One region of the Rhodoferax fermentans genome, then DNA from elsewhere that is predicted to be linked to it. Evidence: predicted binding sites of a transcription regulator. Region 1 holds the regulator's gene; each other region holds the start of a gene.

Region 1 (3,281 bases):
TAAAAGAAATGAGTGATTTTGTAAACGGATTCTGGTCCATGTATGTCGCGGGCCTGGTCGTTGTGAGTATTCTTGCGTGCCTGGTTCTGCTGGTCATGTCGGGCAAAGCCAAGGCCATGACCGCCAGTGACAACACCACCGGCCATGTGTGGGATGACGATCTGCGCGAGATGAATAACCCGCTGCCCAGGTGGTGGAGTTATTTGTTTGTGCTGACCGTGATCTTTGGTTTTGGCTACCTGGCGCTGTACCCAGGTCTGGGAAGTTACCCGGGCCTGCTGGGCTGGACCTCCAGTGGTCTGCATGCTGCCGAGATCAAACAAGGTGAGGAACAGACCGCGCCGGTGTATGCACGTTTTGCCAACATGACGCCTCAAGACATCGCCAAGGATCCGGCGGCGATGGCCATTGGTGAACGTTTGTACAGCAATAACTGCGCGCAATGTCATGCGTCTGATGCCCAAGGCAACAAGGGTTTCCCGAACCTGACCGATGGCGATTGGCTGCACGGTGGTACACCTGAGAAGATCACTGAGACCATCCAGCTGGGTCGGGTCGGCAACATGCCACCGATGGCCGCAGCGCTTGGTACCGAAGACGATGTCAAGAACGTGGCTCAGTACGTGTTGAGCCTGTCAGGCAGCCCGCACGATGCGGCCAAGGCCGCTCTTGGCAAAGAGAAGTTTGCTGTCTGTGCCGCCTGCCATGGCGAAGATGGCAAAGGTATGCAAGCCCTGGGGTCCGCCAATTTGACAGACAACATCTGGCTGCACGGTTTTGGTGAAAAGGCCATCATCGAACGCATCAACAACGGCGTGGTTAATGTCATGCCTGCACAGGCCTACCATTTGACTGAGCCGCAAATCAAGGTGCTGACGTCTTACATCTGGGGTCTGTCCAACAAGCAGTAAGCATGTTGGTTCTGGGTGGGGACTGAGTCCCACCCGCGCCAGAGCTGGACGCATGATGAGAGGGAAACAGCCATGTTTCCCTCTTTTTTGTTATAAGGTCAATTGTTCTTTGCAGAACCTGAGGATGAAAGAGGTATGCCGATGAGAAACGAGTCTCTGAACGACGACAAACCCTGGTGGTCTTACGGTCACGTGTGGCTGGTAATCAGCGGCCCGGTGGCTGTCATTCTTGCGTGTATCGTGACTTTTTATTTCATTGCCAACAGCCCGAACCAGATCGTCTCGGGTCAGGACATTGAAATAGAGCACATCAGGTCGTCAAAAACCATCGAGAGTGGTGACGCACCCGCGATGATGGCGCGCAACCACGCGGCCACGGGTGTCATCCCCGCCCCCAAAGCGTCTCCTGAGTTGCCGACGAAGTAAGGGCTACTTCGGGTTGACGATGTCTTGCAGCGCGCTGGTGTTGAGGATGTGCACGTGGCGCTGCTTGACAGCGACGATGCCGTCCTCGACAAACCGCGAGAAGGTTCGACTGATGGTTTCCAGTTTGAGACCCAGGTAGCTGCCAATCTCTTCCCGGGTCATTCGCAGGATCAACTCCGACTGTGAAAAACCGCGTGAATGCAGACGCTGCGCCAGGTTCAGCAAAAAGGCTGCCAGACGTTCTTCGGCCCGCATGCTGCCTAGCAGCAGCATCACACCATGTTCACGCACAATTTCACGGCTCATGATTTTGTGAACGTGGTGCTGCAAGGCATTGACCTCTCTTGACAGTGCTTCAATCTGGGCAAAGGGCATGGCGCAGATTTCGGCATCTTCCAGAGCCACCGCATCGCAGGAGTGGTAGTCGTTGACGATGCCATCCATGCCAATGATTTCCCCGGCCATCTGAAAACCTGTGACCTGATCGCGCCCGTCTTCAGAGGTGATACACGTCTTGAAAAAACCGGTGCGGATCGCATACAGGTTGGTGAAGCGTTCACCGTTATGAAAAAGGGTCTCACCACGCTTGACCTTGCGCCTGGAGCCAATCATTTCATCGATACGATTGAGTTCGTCCTGGGTCAGGCCAATGGGCATACACAGCTCGCGCATATTGCAGTTGGCACAAGCGATTTTGATGGTCTCATAGTTCATGATCACGATTTTGACATTGTTCTTCACCAACAGCTGACAAATGTCAAATTGGGCTTATTCGGTTTCTCCCTCTTGGTTGATCAATATCAAGTGCCAAAAAGAGGGCAAGCGGCACAGTTACAGCGTCTGAAATAAGGGAATTTTCAATGATCGAATCTGCAGCAGAACCCATCTCCGAAGCTTTGATCCGGCAGTACGATGTGTCCGGGCCCCGGTACACCTCCTACCCAACCGCTGATCGCTTCGTGGAGGCATTTACCGCTCAGGATTACGCTCTGGCGCTGGAACAGCGTCGCTCGGGTGCGGCTGCGTTGGCGCTGCCACTGTCTTTGTATGTGCACATCCCGTTTTGTGAGGCCTTGTGTTACTACTGTGCCTGCAACAAGATCATCACCAAACACCATGACCGGGCGGCGGCTTACCTGCGTTATCTGAGCCGGGAAGTCGACCTGCACACCCAACACATGGGTCTGGGGCAGGCCGTGTCACAACTGCATTTTGGTGGCGGTTCCCCCACCTTTTTGTCAGACGCCGAATTGCGTGACCTGATGGCCTTGTTGCGCCGCAGTTTCAAGCTGCTGCCGGGTGGTGAATATTCGATCGAGATCGACCCCCGCACCATCGACAACCAACGACTGGATGTGCTGGCTGAGCTCGGCTTTAACCGCCTGAGTTTTGGTATCCAGGACTTCGACCCGGCGGTACAAAAAGCGGTGCACCGCATCCAGCCCGCAGAGCAGGTGTTTGCGCTGGTGGCTGCAGCGCGCGAGCGCGGTTTTGAATCGGTCAATGCGGACCTGATCTACGGTCTGCCAGAACAGACCCCCGAGTCGTTTGACCGCACCCTGGCGCAGATTGTGGAACTGCGGCCTGAACGCATCGCTTTGTATGCCTATGCCCACTTGCCAGAACGCTTCAAGCCACAGCGCCGGATCTCCTCGGTCGAGATTCCAACGGCTGCCGCCAAGGTGTCGATGTTGGCCCGTTCGATGGCAGCCTTCATGGCGGCGGGTTATGTGTACATCGGTATGGACCACTTCGCTTTGCCCACTGACTCGCTTGCCATTGCCAAGCGCCAGGGGCGGCTGCATCGCAATTTCCAGGGGTACAGCACCCAGCCCGATTGCGACATGATTGGCCTGGGCGTATCGTCGATTGGTCGGGTGGGTGCCACCTACAGCCAAAACGCCAAGACGCTGGAAGAGTATTACGACTTCCTCGACCAGGGGC
Region 2 (3,281 bases), 1.2 Mb from region 1:
TGTAGGCCTCCTCGGCGGTGCATTCGGCTTTGGAGGTGGGGTTGGACAGGGCAAACACAATCGGCTGCGGGTTGATCTCGGCCATGGTCTGCAACACCTCGGTGTTGAAGGCGCCACCGACGGCCGCCACCCCAATGATGGCGGTAGGCCGCAGCGCCTGCACCGCCGCCAGGAAACTGTCGACCTCGGCATGCGCGTGGGCATAGGGCTGCTTTTGCGCGGCCAGGCCACTGCGTGACTGCACCACCAGGCCTTTGGAGTCCACCAGCCAGCAGCGCTGGCGTGCCAGCTCGGGCGTCAGGCCTTGCGCCACCATGGCCGCGACCAGCAGGTCCGCAATACCAGTAGCGGCTTCACCGGCACCGAGGAACAGGAAAGTCTCGTCAGCCAGCTGGGTGCCCTTGACCTGCAGCGCCGACAACATGGCCGCCAGCGCCACGGCGGCCGTGCCCTGGATGTCGTCGTTGAAGGTGCAGATCTGGTTGCGGTACTGCTCCAGCAGGCGAAAGGCGTTGTGGTTGGCAAAGTCCTCAAACTGGATGATCACGTTCGGGAAGACCTGGCGCGCGGCATTGATGAACTCGTCGACAAAGTCGTCGTAGATCTCACCGGTCACCCGGTGGCGGCGCAGGCCCACGTAATACGGGTCGGCCAGCAGCTCTTCGTTGTTGGTGCCGACATCAAGCGTGATTGGCAGGCAGATCGCCGGGTCCACACCCGCGCAAGCGGTGTAGAGCGAGAGTTTGCCCACCGGGATGCCCATGCCGTTGGCGCCCAAGTCACCCAGGCCCAGAATGCGTTCACCGTCGGTGACCACAATGATGCTTGCCTTGTGCGGCCAGTTGCGCAGGATCTCGCTGATGCGACCGCGGTCATGGATGCTGATGAACAGGCCCCGATGGCGCTGGAAAATGTGGCCAAAACGCTGGCACGCCAGCCCCACCGTGGGGGTGTAGATCAGCGGCATGATCTCGTCGAGGTTGTCACACACCACGCGGAAGAACAGTCCCTCGTTGCGGTCATGCAGGCCGCTCAGCGCAATGAACTTGTCCAGCGGGTTGGGCAGGCGGCGCATGTTGACCAGAAAGCGGGCGACCTGCTCCTCCTGGGTTTGTACGTGTGGTGGCAGCAGGCCACGCAGGCCCAGCGCATCACGCTCGACCTCGGTGAAGGCGGTGCCTTTGTTGAGCAGGGGGTCTTGCAGCAAGGCCATGCCATGTGCAATGGTGCTGGGGCTGATCTTCATGGGTGACATCCTCGGATAGTTTTGTCGGTGCCATGAAGCACTCATGGCCGGTGCATGGTGTGCCTGCCGCGGCGCGGCAGGCTGATGAATTTGCTACATTAAAAGTAGCTATTAGCCCTTTTTAAATAAGGGCTAGCGTGTTATTTGTTGTACAAGTCCGGTTGTTCGGCCAGGCGTTTCTCACGGGCCGCCAGTTCATCGGCAAACTGGCCTTTGGCTTCCGGGTAGATCAGGGTTTCTTCGAGCACGATGTGGTCGTGCAACAGCGCCAGAAACACCTCGACGTTGTGCTGCAACTCGGCCATGTCGACCCAGTCTTCACCGTTGGCAATGGCGCGCAACATGGGGGCCAGCTCCAGCCAGTTTTGTTCGATCCAGCCGTGGTCCTGTTGCAGCGTGCGTACCGCCTGCACCAGCTCGGCGTTGTCGCTGGCCAGCAGTTTGGGGAAAATATTCTTCTCTTCGTCGGCATGGTGCTGGCGCGCTGTGGCCGAGAAAAAGGCCTCGATCACCCGCACTGGCTCGCGGTACTGTGCCTCGTCCGCACCCGCCTGAATTTGTTCCAGAACACTGGTCAACTGGGCCAGATGTTCGTGGATTTGCTGGTGGCAGTCATCCAGCGCTTGAAAACGATCGGCTTGGGGAACTGGCTTCATCACTCACTCCTGAAAAAGAAATCATCGTTGATTCGGTCAACGCGACTGTAGGTGCAACGACGCTTTGAGTTTCGCTGATTTACCGCCCCATTGTCATTTGATCTAGATCAGGGTCGCTTCAGATTGCCCAACATGGTCTGAGCACAGAAAAAACCTTGGCGTACCATGCGCTCACCTGTGACCGGGGTCCCACCCGCAGACAGGGCAAGGAGACAACTTTGCAAGCCACCAACACCTCCAACCCGGCCTATTTCCACAAGGTCGTGGATTGCCAATGGGCCTGTCCGGCCCACACCCCGGTACCCGAATACATCCGACTGATTGGCCAGGGCCGCTACAGCGACGCCTACATGGTCAACTGGGTGTCCAACGTGTTTCCGGGCATTCTGGGCCGCACCTGTGATCGCCCGTGCGAGCCCGCCTGCCGCCGGGGTCGAGTCGAGGAAAACAACCGCACCCAAGCCGAGCCGGTGGCCATCTGTCGGCTCAAACGGGTAGCCGCCGACCACAAGGACGATGTTTCGGCGCGCATGCCGACCATTGCACCGTTCAACGGCAAACGCATCGCCTGCGTGGGTGCCGGGCCGTCATCACTGACGGTGGCGCGTGATCTGGCGCCGCTGGGTTACGAGGTCACCGTGTTTGACAGCGAAGCCAAGGCCGGTGGTTTCATGCGCTCGCAAATCCCGCGTTTTCGTCTGCCCGAGTCGGTGATTGACGAGGAAACCGGCTACATCCTGAACATGGGCGTGAGGTTTCGTGGCGGGGAACGCGTCAGCTCGATGCGGGCCTTGCTGGCGCAGAACTTTGACGCGGTCTTTGTCGGCTGTGGTGCACCGCGCGGGCGCGAACTTGATGTGCCGGGCCGCCAGGACGCCGCCGCCCATATCCACATCGGCATCGAGTGGCTGGCCAATGTCTCGTTTGGCCACATCACAAGCGTGGGCGAACGCGTGATTGTGCTGGGCGGTGGCAACACCGCGATGGACTGTTGCCGCTCGGCGCGACGCCTGGGTGGCAAGGATGTCAAGGTGGTGGTGCGCAGTGGCTTTGAGGAGATGAAAGCCTCGCCCTGGGAAAAGGAAGATGCGCAACACGAGGGCATCCCGATCCTGAACTACCACGTGCCCAAGTCGGTGGAGCACCTGAATGGCAAGCTGACGGGCATGACCTTTGAGATCGTGCGTGCCGAGTACGACGCCAAAGGTCGGCGCAGCCTGATCCCCACCGGTGAGCCCGATGTGCTGCTGGAATGTGACACCGTGCTGGTGGCCATTGGCCAGGAAAACGCCTTCCCCTGGATCGAGCCCGACTGCGGCATCGCTTTTGACACATGGGGTTTGCCGGTGCTCGGTGAAGGCACCTTTCAGTCGACCCTG
Region 3 (3,281 bases), 300 kb from region 1:
CAGACCCCAGCACAGCCACCTCGCCATTGGCACAGGCGCTTAGCAGCTTTGATTCGCCTGGCTTCAGCGGCTGAAACTCGGCAAAAGTTCGGCCTTTGGGCAATTTTTTCATCGTGAATCCCTGATTGAGTTGCCGTCTGACATCGCTTTTGTCTGTGCAAAATGCGAACGCTGTCTTGGATTATCAGATCAGGAAAGTGCTGTAGGCGGCCAAGTTCAATGCGAGTTGAACTTATGGCGACAGAGCATTCGCGTGGCGGAGATGGCGCATGGCCGCTGCACCGATGTGCCGCCAGCGACAAGTGAGTTGATCGCCTGAAAACGCTACTGACTCGGTAGCAAGCCGCGCATATTCCGTAAGGTCTGCGCGGCTTATTTGTTGCCAATGTGGTGTGCAGGTTCGGCATTCGCCTTCTCAGGCTAGTGACGCCGAACCCACACCCGCGAAGAGTCGTCCGTTACGGCATGACCTCAACGTACTCGTAGACCTCGCAGTCCATGATCTGCTTGCGCACGGGCAGGCTGAGTTGCTCGAACCAGGCTTGCGGGTTGCGCTTGTCGATTTCCTGGCCCATGAAACGGATCAGCTCACAAATGGGTTCGACCACGTTGTTGCGGTACTGCAGGTCGTTCGTCACATAACCCCGGTGCATGTTTTTCATGCAGTTGCCGCGGCACCAGGCATAGGCCTCGCAGTCGTGGCAAGGCATGGCCGGGTCTTGTTGCAGCGGGCTTTTCTTGAGCCAGTTGCCCTTGATGTCGCCCATCTTCATGGCCGGGTCGTACATCATGTCGGGGCAGGGGTAGATCTCGCCGTTGGGCATGACGTTGAGCAAGTGGGTGGAGACGCGGCACTGGCTGGCACCAGCGTACAGCTCCAGCGCCCGTGTGGGGAAGAGCTTGTTGCGCACCATGCCCATCAGCGGGATCAGCGGGTAAAGCACATCGGTGCGCGAGAAAAATTTGTCGATCAACTGCACCAGCACCGCCTTGCGCTTGGCCACCGAGTCACCGGCGTACATCTCGTCGGCCACAAACTGCCAGTACAGGTAGTCAAACGGGGAGCCCTCGACCACCAGCTGGTCGAGTTCTTCGAAGCAGGTGTCGGGGTTGCCCCAGGTGACGCGGGCGGTGACCGTGCCACCGATGTGGTCGCGCACTTCTTTGAGGTTCTTCACCACCTGGCGGTAGATGCCTTTGCCACGGTAGCCGTCGGTGGTGGACTCGCCACCGTCGATCGAGGCCAGCACATTGGACAGGCGGTTCAGCGCCCACTCGGGCAGGTTGTCGATCAGTGTGGCATTGGTCTGCAACTGGAAGCGAAAGCTCGGGAAACGCTGCATCACCTCCAGCATCAGCTTCTTGTTCAGCGTGGGTTCACCGCCGTAGAAGGTGACATAAATTTCTTTGCCCTTCAGGTGCCGATCCACAAAGGCGCTGAGCTGCTTTATGTCGTACTCCACATGGACTTGTGAGCCCAACATGTCGCCAACCCCCAGCGAACAATAGCTGCATTTGAGGTTGCATTTGAGGGTGGTGAGCAATTGCAGTTCCACCCGGCCGCCCACAATCGGGTTGGCGTCGGACTGGGAAACCTCTGTTGTGGCGGTCTGGGGGACGAAGTGGATCGGTGTCTCGGTGTGCATAGTGTGGTGGTGGGGGCTCCGGTAAGCGGGGCGATCAAAGGCTAAAAATTGGCGCACAGCAACAGGCCTGCCGCCGTTTGCGGGGCGCCGATGGTAATCGCGGGGCGTGTCAAAACAGGGTGGTTTGATGCGGTTTTTGCCGCGCTTTGGGCAGTGAATGCACTTTGTTTGATCTAGTCGAGGTTTGGCGGGCTCGCGACATTCTTCAGACTTGACCTGGATCTATGTGTTGTCTTCACGGTTAGGCCAGCCCGAACACTGGCTACCCACACTGATTTCATACCTGAGACCCATGCCATACTTCAGCCAATGCGGTTGAAATTCCTGTCCGTCGTTTCGTCGGTATTTCAGTTCCAGGAAAACCGCCACGAATACCATGCTTGACTACATCCGCCGCTACGCTGACACCATCCTCAACACTTACCGCGATCCTTATCACGGCACACCCTTGTTTTTTGACGGCATGAACACCTTCACCGGTGAGCCGGTGAAGTGGCGCAACATGGAAGGCACCGACTGGGAGCCTTCCAACCTGGCCTCCCAGCAGAACCTGTTTCGCACTTTGTCAGCACTCTCGGCTTTGAGCGGTGATGGCAAGTACAAACAAGCGGCGATGGACGCGATCCGCTGGCATTTTGACCACGCGGACGCTTCGGGGCTGCTGACCTGGGGTGGGCATTGTTTTCTGGACCTGAAGACGCTCGATACCGTCGGCCCCGAAGGCAAAAACAAGGTGCATGAGATCAAGCACCATTACCCGTTCTACGAGCTGATGTTCGAGGTTGACCCGCAGGCCACCGCAAAACTCATCAAGGCCGAGTGGAACTGCCACATCGACAACTGGGACACCCTCGAACTCACGCGCCACGGCAGCTACGGCAGGCCCTTGCCCGCAACAGGCTTCTGGGACAAACCGATGCATCGCGATCTGGAGATCCTGCGCGAAGCCAAGGGGCTCTCCTTTGTGAACATCGGCAATGACCTGATCTACGGCGCCGGTTTGCTCGGCCAGCGGGTGCCGGGGGAGGAGAAAGCGCTCGACTGGGCCGAGTTTTTGGCCTGGCAGTATGTGCGCAGCCGTTACCCTGCGACCGGTCTGGGGTGTTACCAGTTCAACCGCCCGGTCAAGCGTGAGGAGGCGCCAACCGACGAGAACCACCCACAGTTCACCTACTCCTTCTACGGTGATCGCGCCCAGCGCCAGTTTGGCCCGGAGTATGGCGACGTGGCCCAGGAAGCCTGGGTGCTGTTCAAGATGGACCCGGACGCCATGAACGGCCCGGAAGGCATCTACGGTGACGCCACCCTGGCCCAGCTCACACTGGCCCGCCAGCTCGGTGCCAAGGGTGAGCAACTCAAACAATGGGCTGTCGACGGCCTGGAAGCCTGGTTGCGTTACGCCTATGTGCCAGAAACCAACGAGATCAAGCCGATGTTTGCTGATGGCAAGGACCTGACCGGGCAAGTGTTCCCACGTCGGGGCTTCTACGGCAAAAAGGGCTGGGTTTTCGAGCGCAAGCCGATCAACACCATCGTTTTCCTGTCCACCGTGACAGCCTGGGCCATGACCGGGCGTGCCTCACTCTGGCAGCATGTGGTAGCGATGGCGCGCCATTTTGGGCTGGGTGAATGGCA

The links. The regulator FNR, encoded in region 1, switches genes on or off when oxygen is low (the NO sensors DNR and NnrR bind a similar motif). The targets are predictions, from matches to a motif close to TTGATNNNNATCAA.
Region 2: a site for FNR is predicted at 2,000-2,013, ahead of RF819_RS10805 (hemerythrin domain-containing protein). Genes of this name have one in related genera too.
Region 3: a site for FNR is predicted at 1,858-1,871, ahead of RF819_RS14860 (radical SAM/SPASM domain-containing protein). Genes of this name have one in related genera too.

The regions. Positions count from the first base shown of each region.
Region 1 covers NZ_MTJN01000002.1:3,472,451-3,475,731, reverse strand. Annotated here, with positions in the region: gene ccoP (cytochrome-c oxidase, cbb3-type subunit III) at 9-911, shown strand; gene RF819_RS16130 (hypothetical protein) at 1,053-1,337, shown strand; gene fnr (fumarate/nitrate reduction transcriptional regulator Fnr) at 1,341-2,051, opposite strand; gene hemN (oxygen-independent coproporphyrinogen III oxidase) at 2,198-3,281, shown strand, end outside.
Region 2 covers NZ_MTJN01000002.1:2,295,360-2,298,640, forward strand. Annotated here, with positions in the region: gene RF819_RS10800 (NAD-dependent malic enzyme) at 1-1,246, opposite strand, end outside; gene RF819_RS10805 (hemerythrin domain-containing protein) at 1,387-1,902, opposite strand; gene RF819_RS10810 (FAD-dependent oxidoreductase) at 2,121-3,281, shown strand, end outside.
Region 3 covers NZ_MTJN01000002.1:3,173,832-3,177,112, reverse strand. Annotated here, with positions in the region: gene RF819_RS21545 (hypothetical protein) at 1-112, opposite strand, end outside; gene RF819_RS14860 (radical SAM/SPASM domain-containing protein) at 459-1,646, opposite strand; gene RF819_RS14855 (pectate lyase) at 2,023-3,281, shown strand, end outside.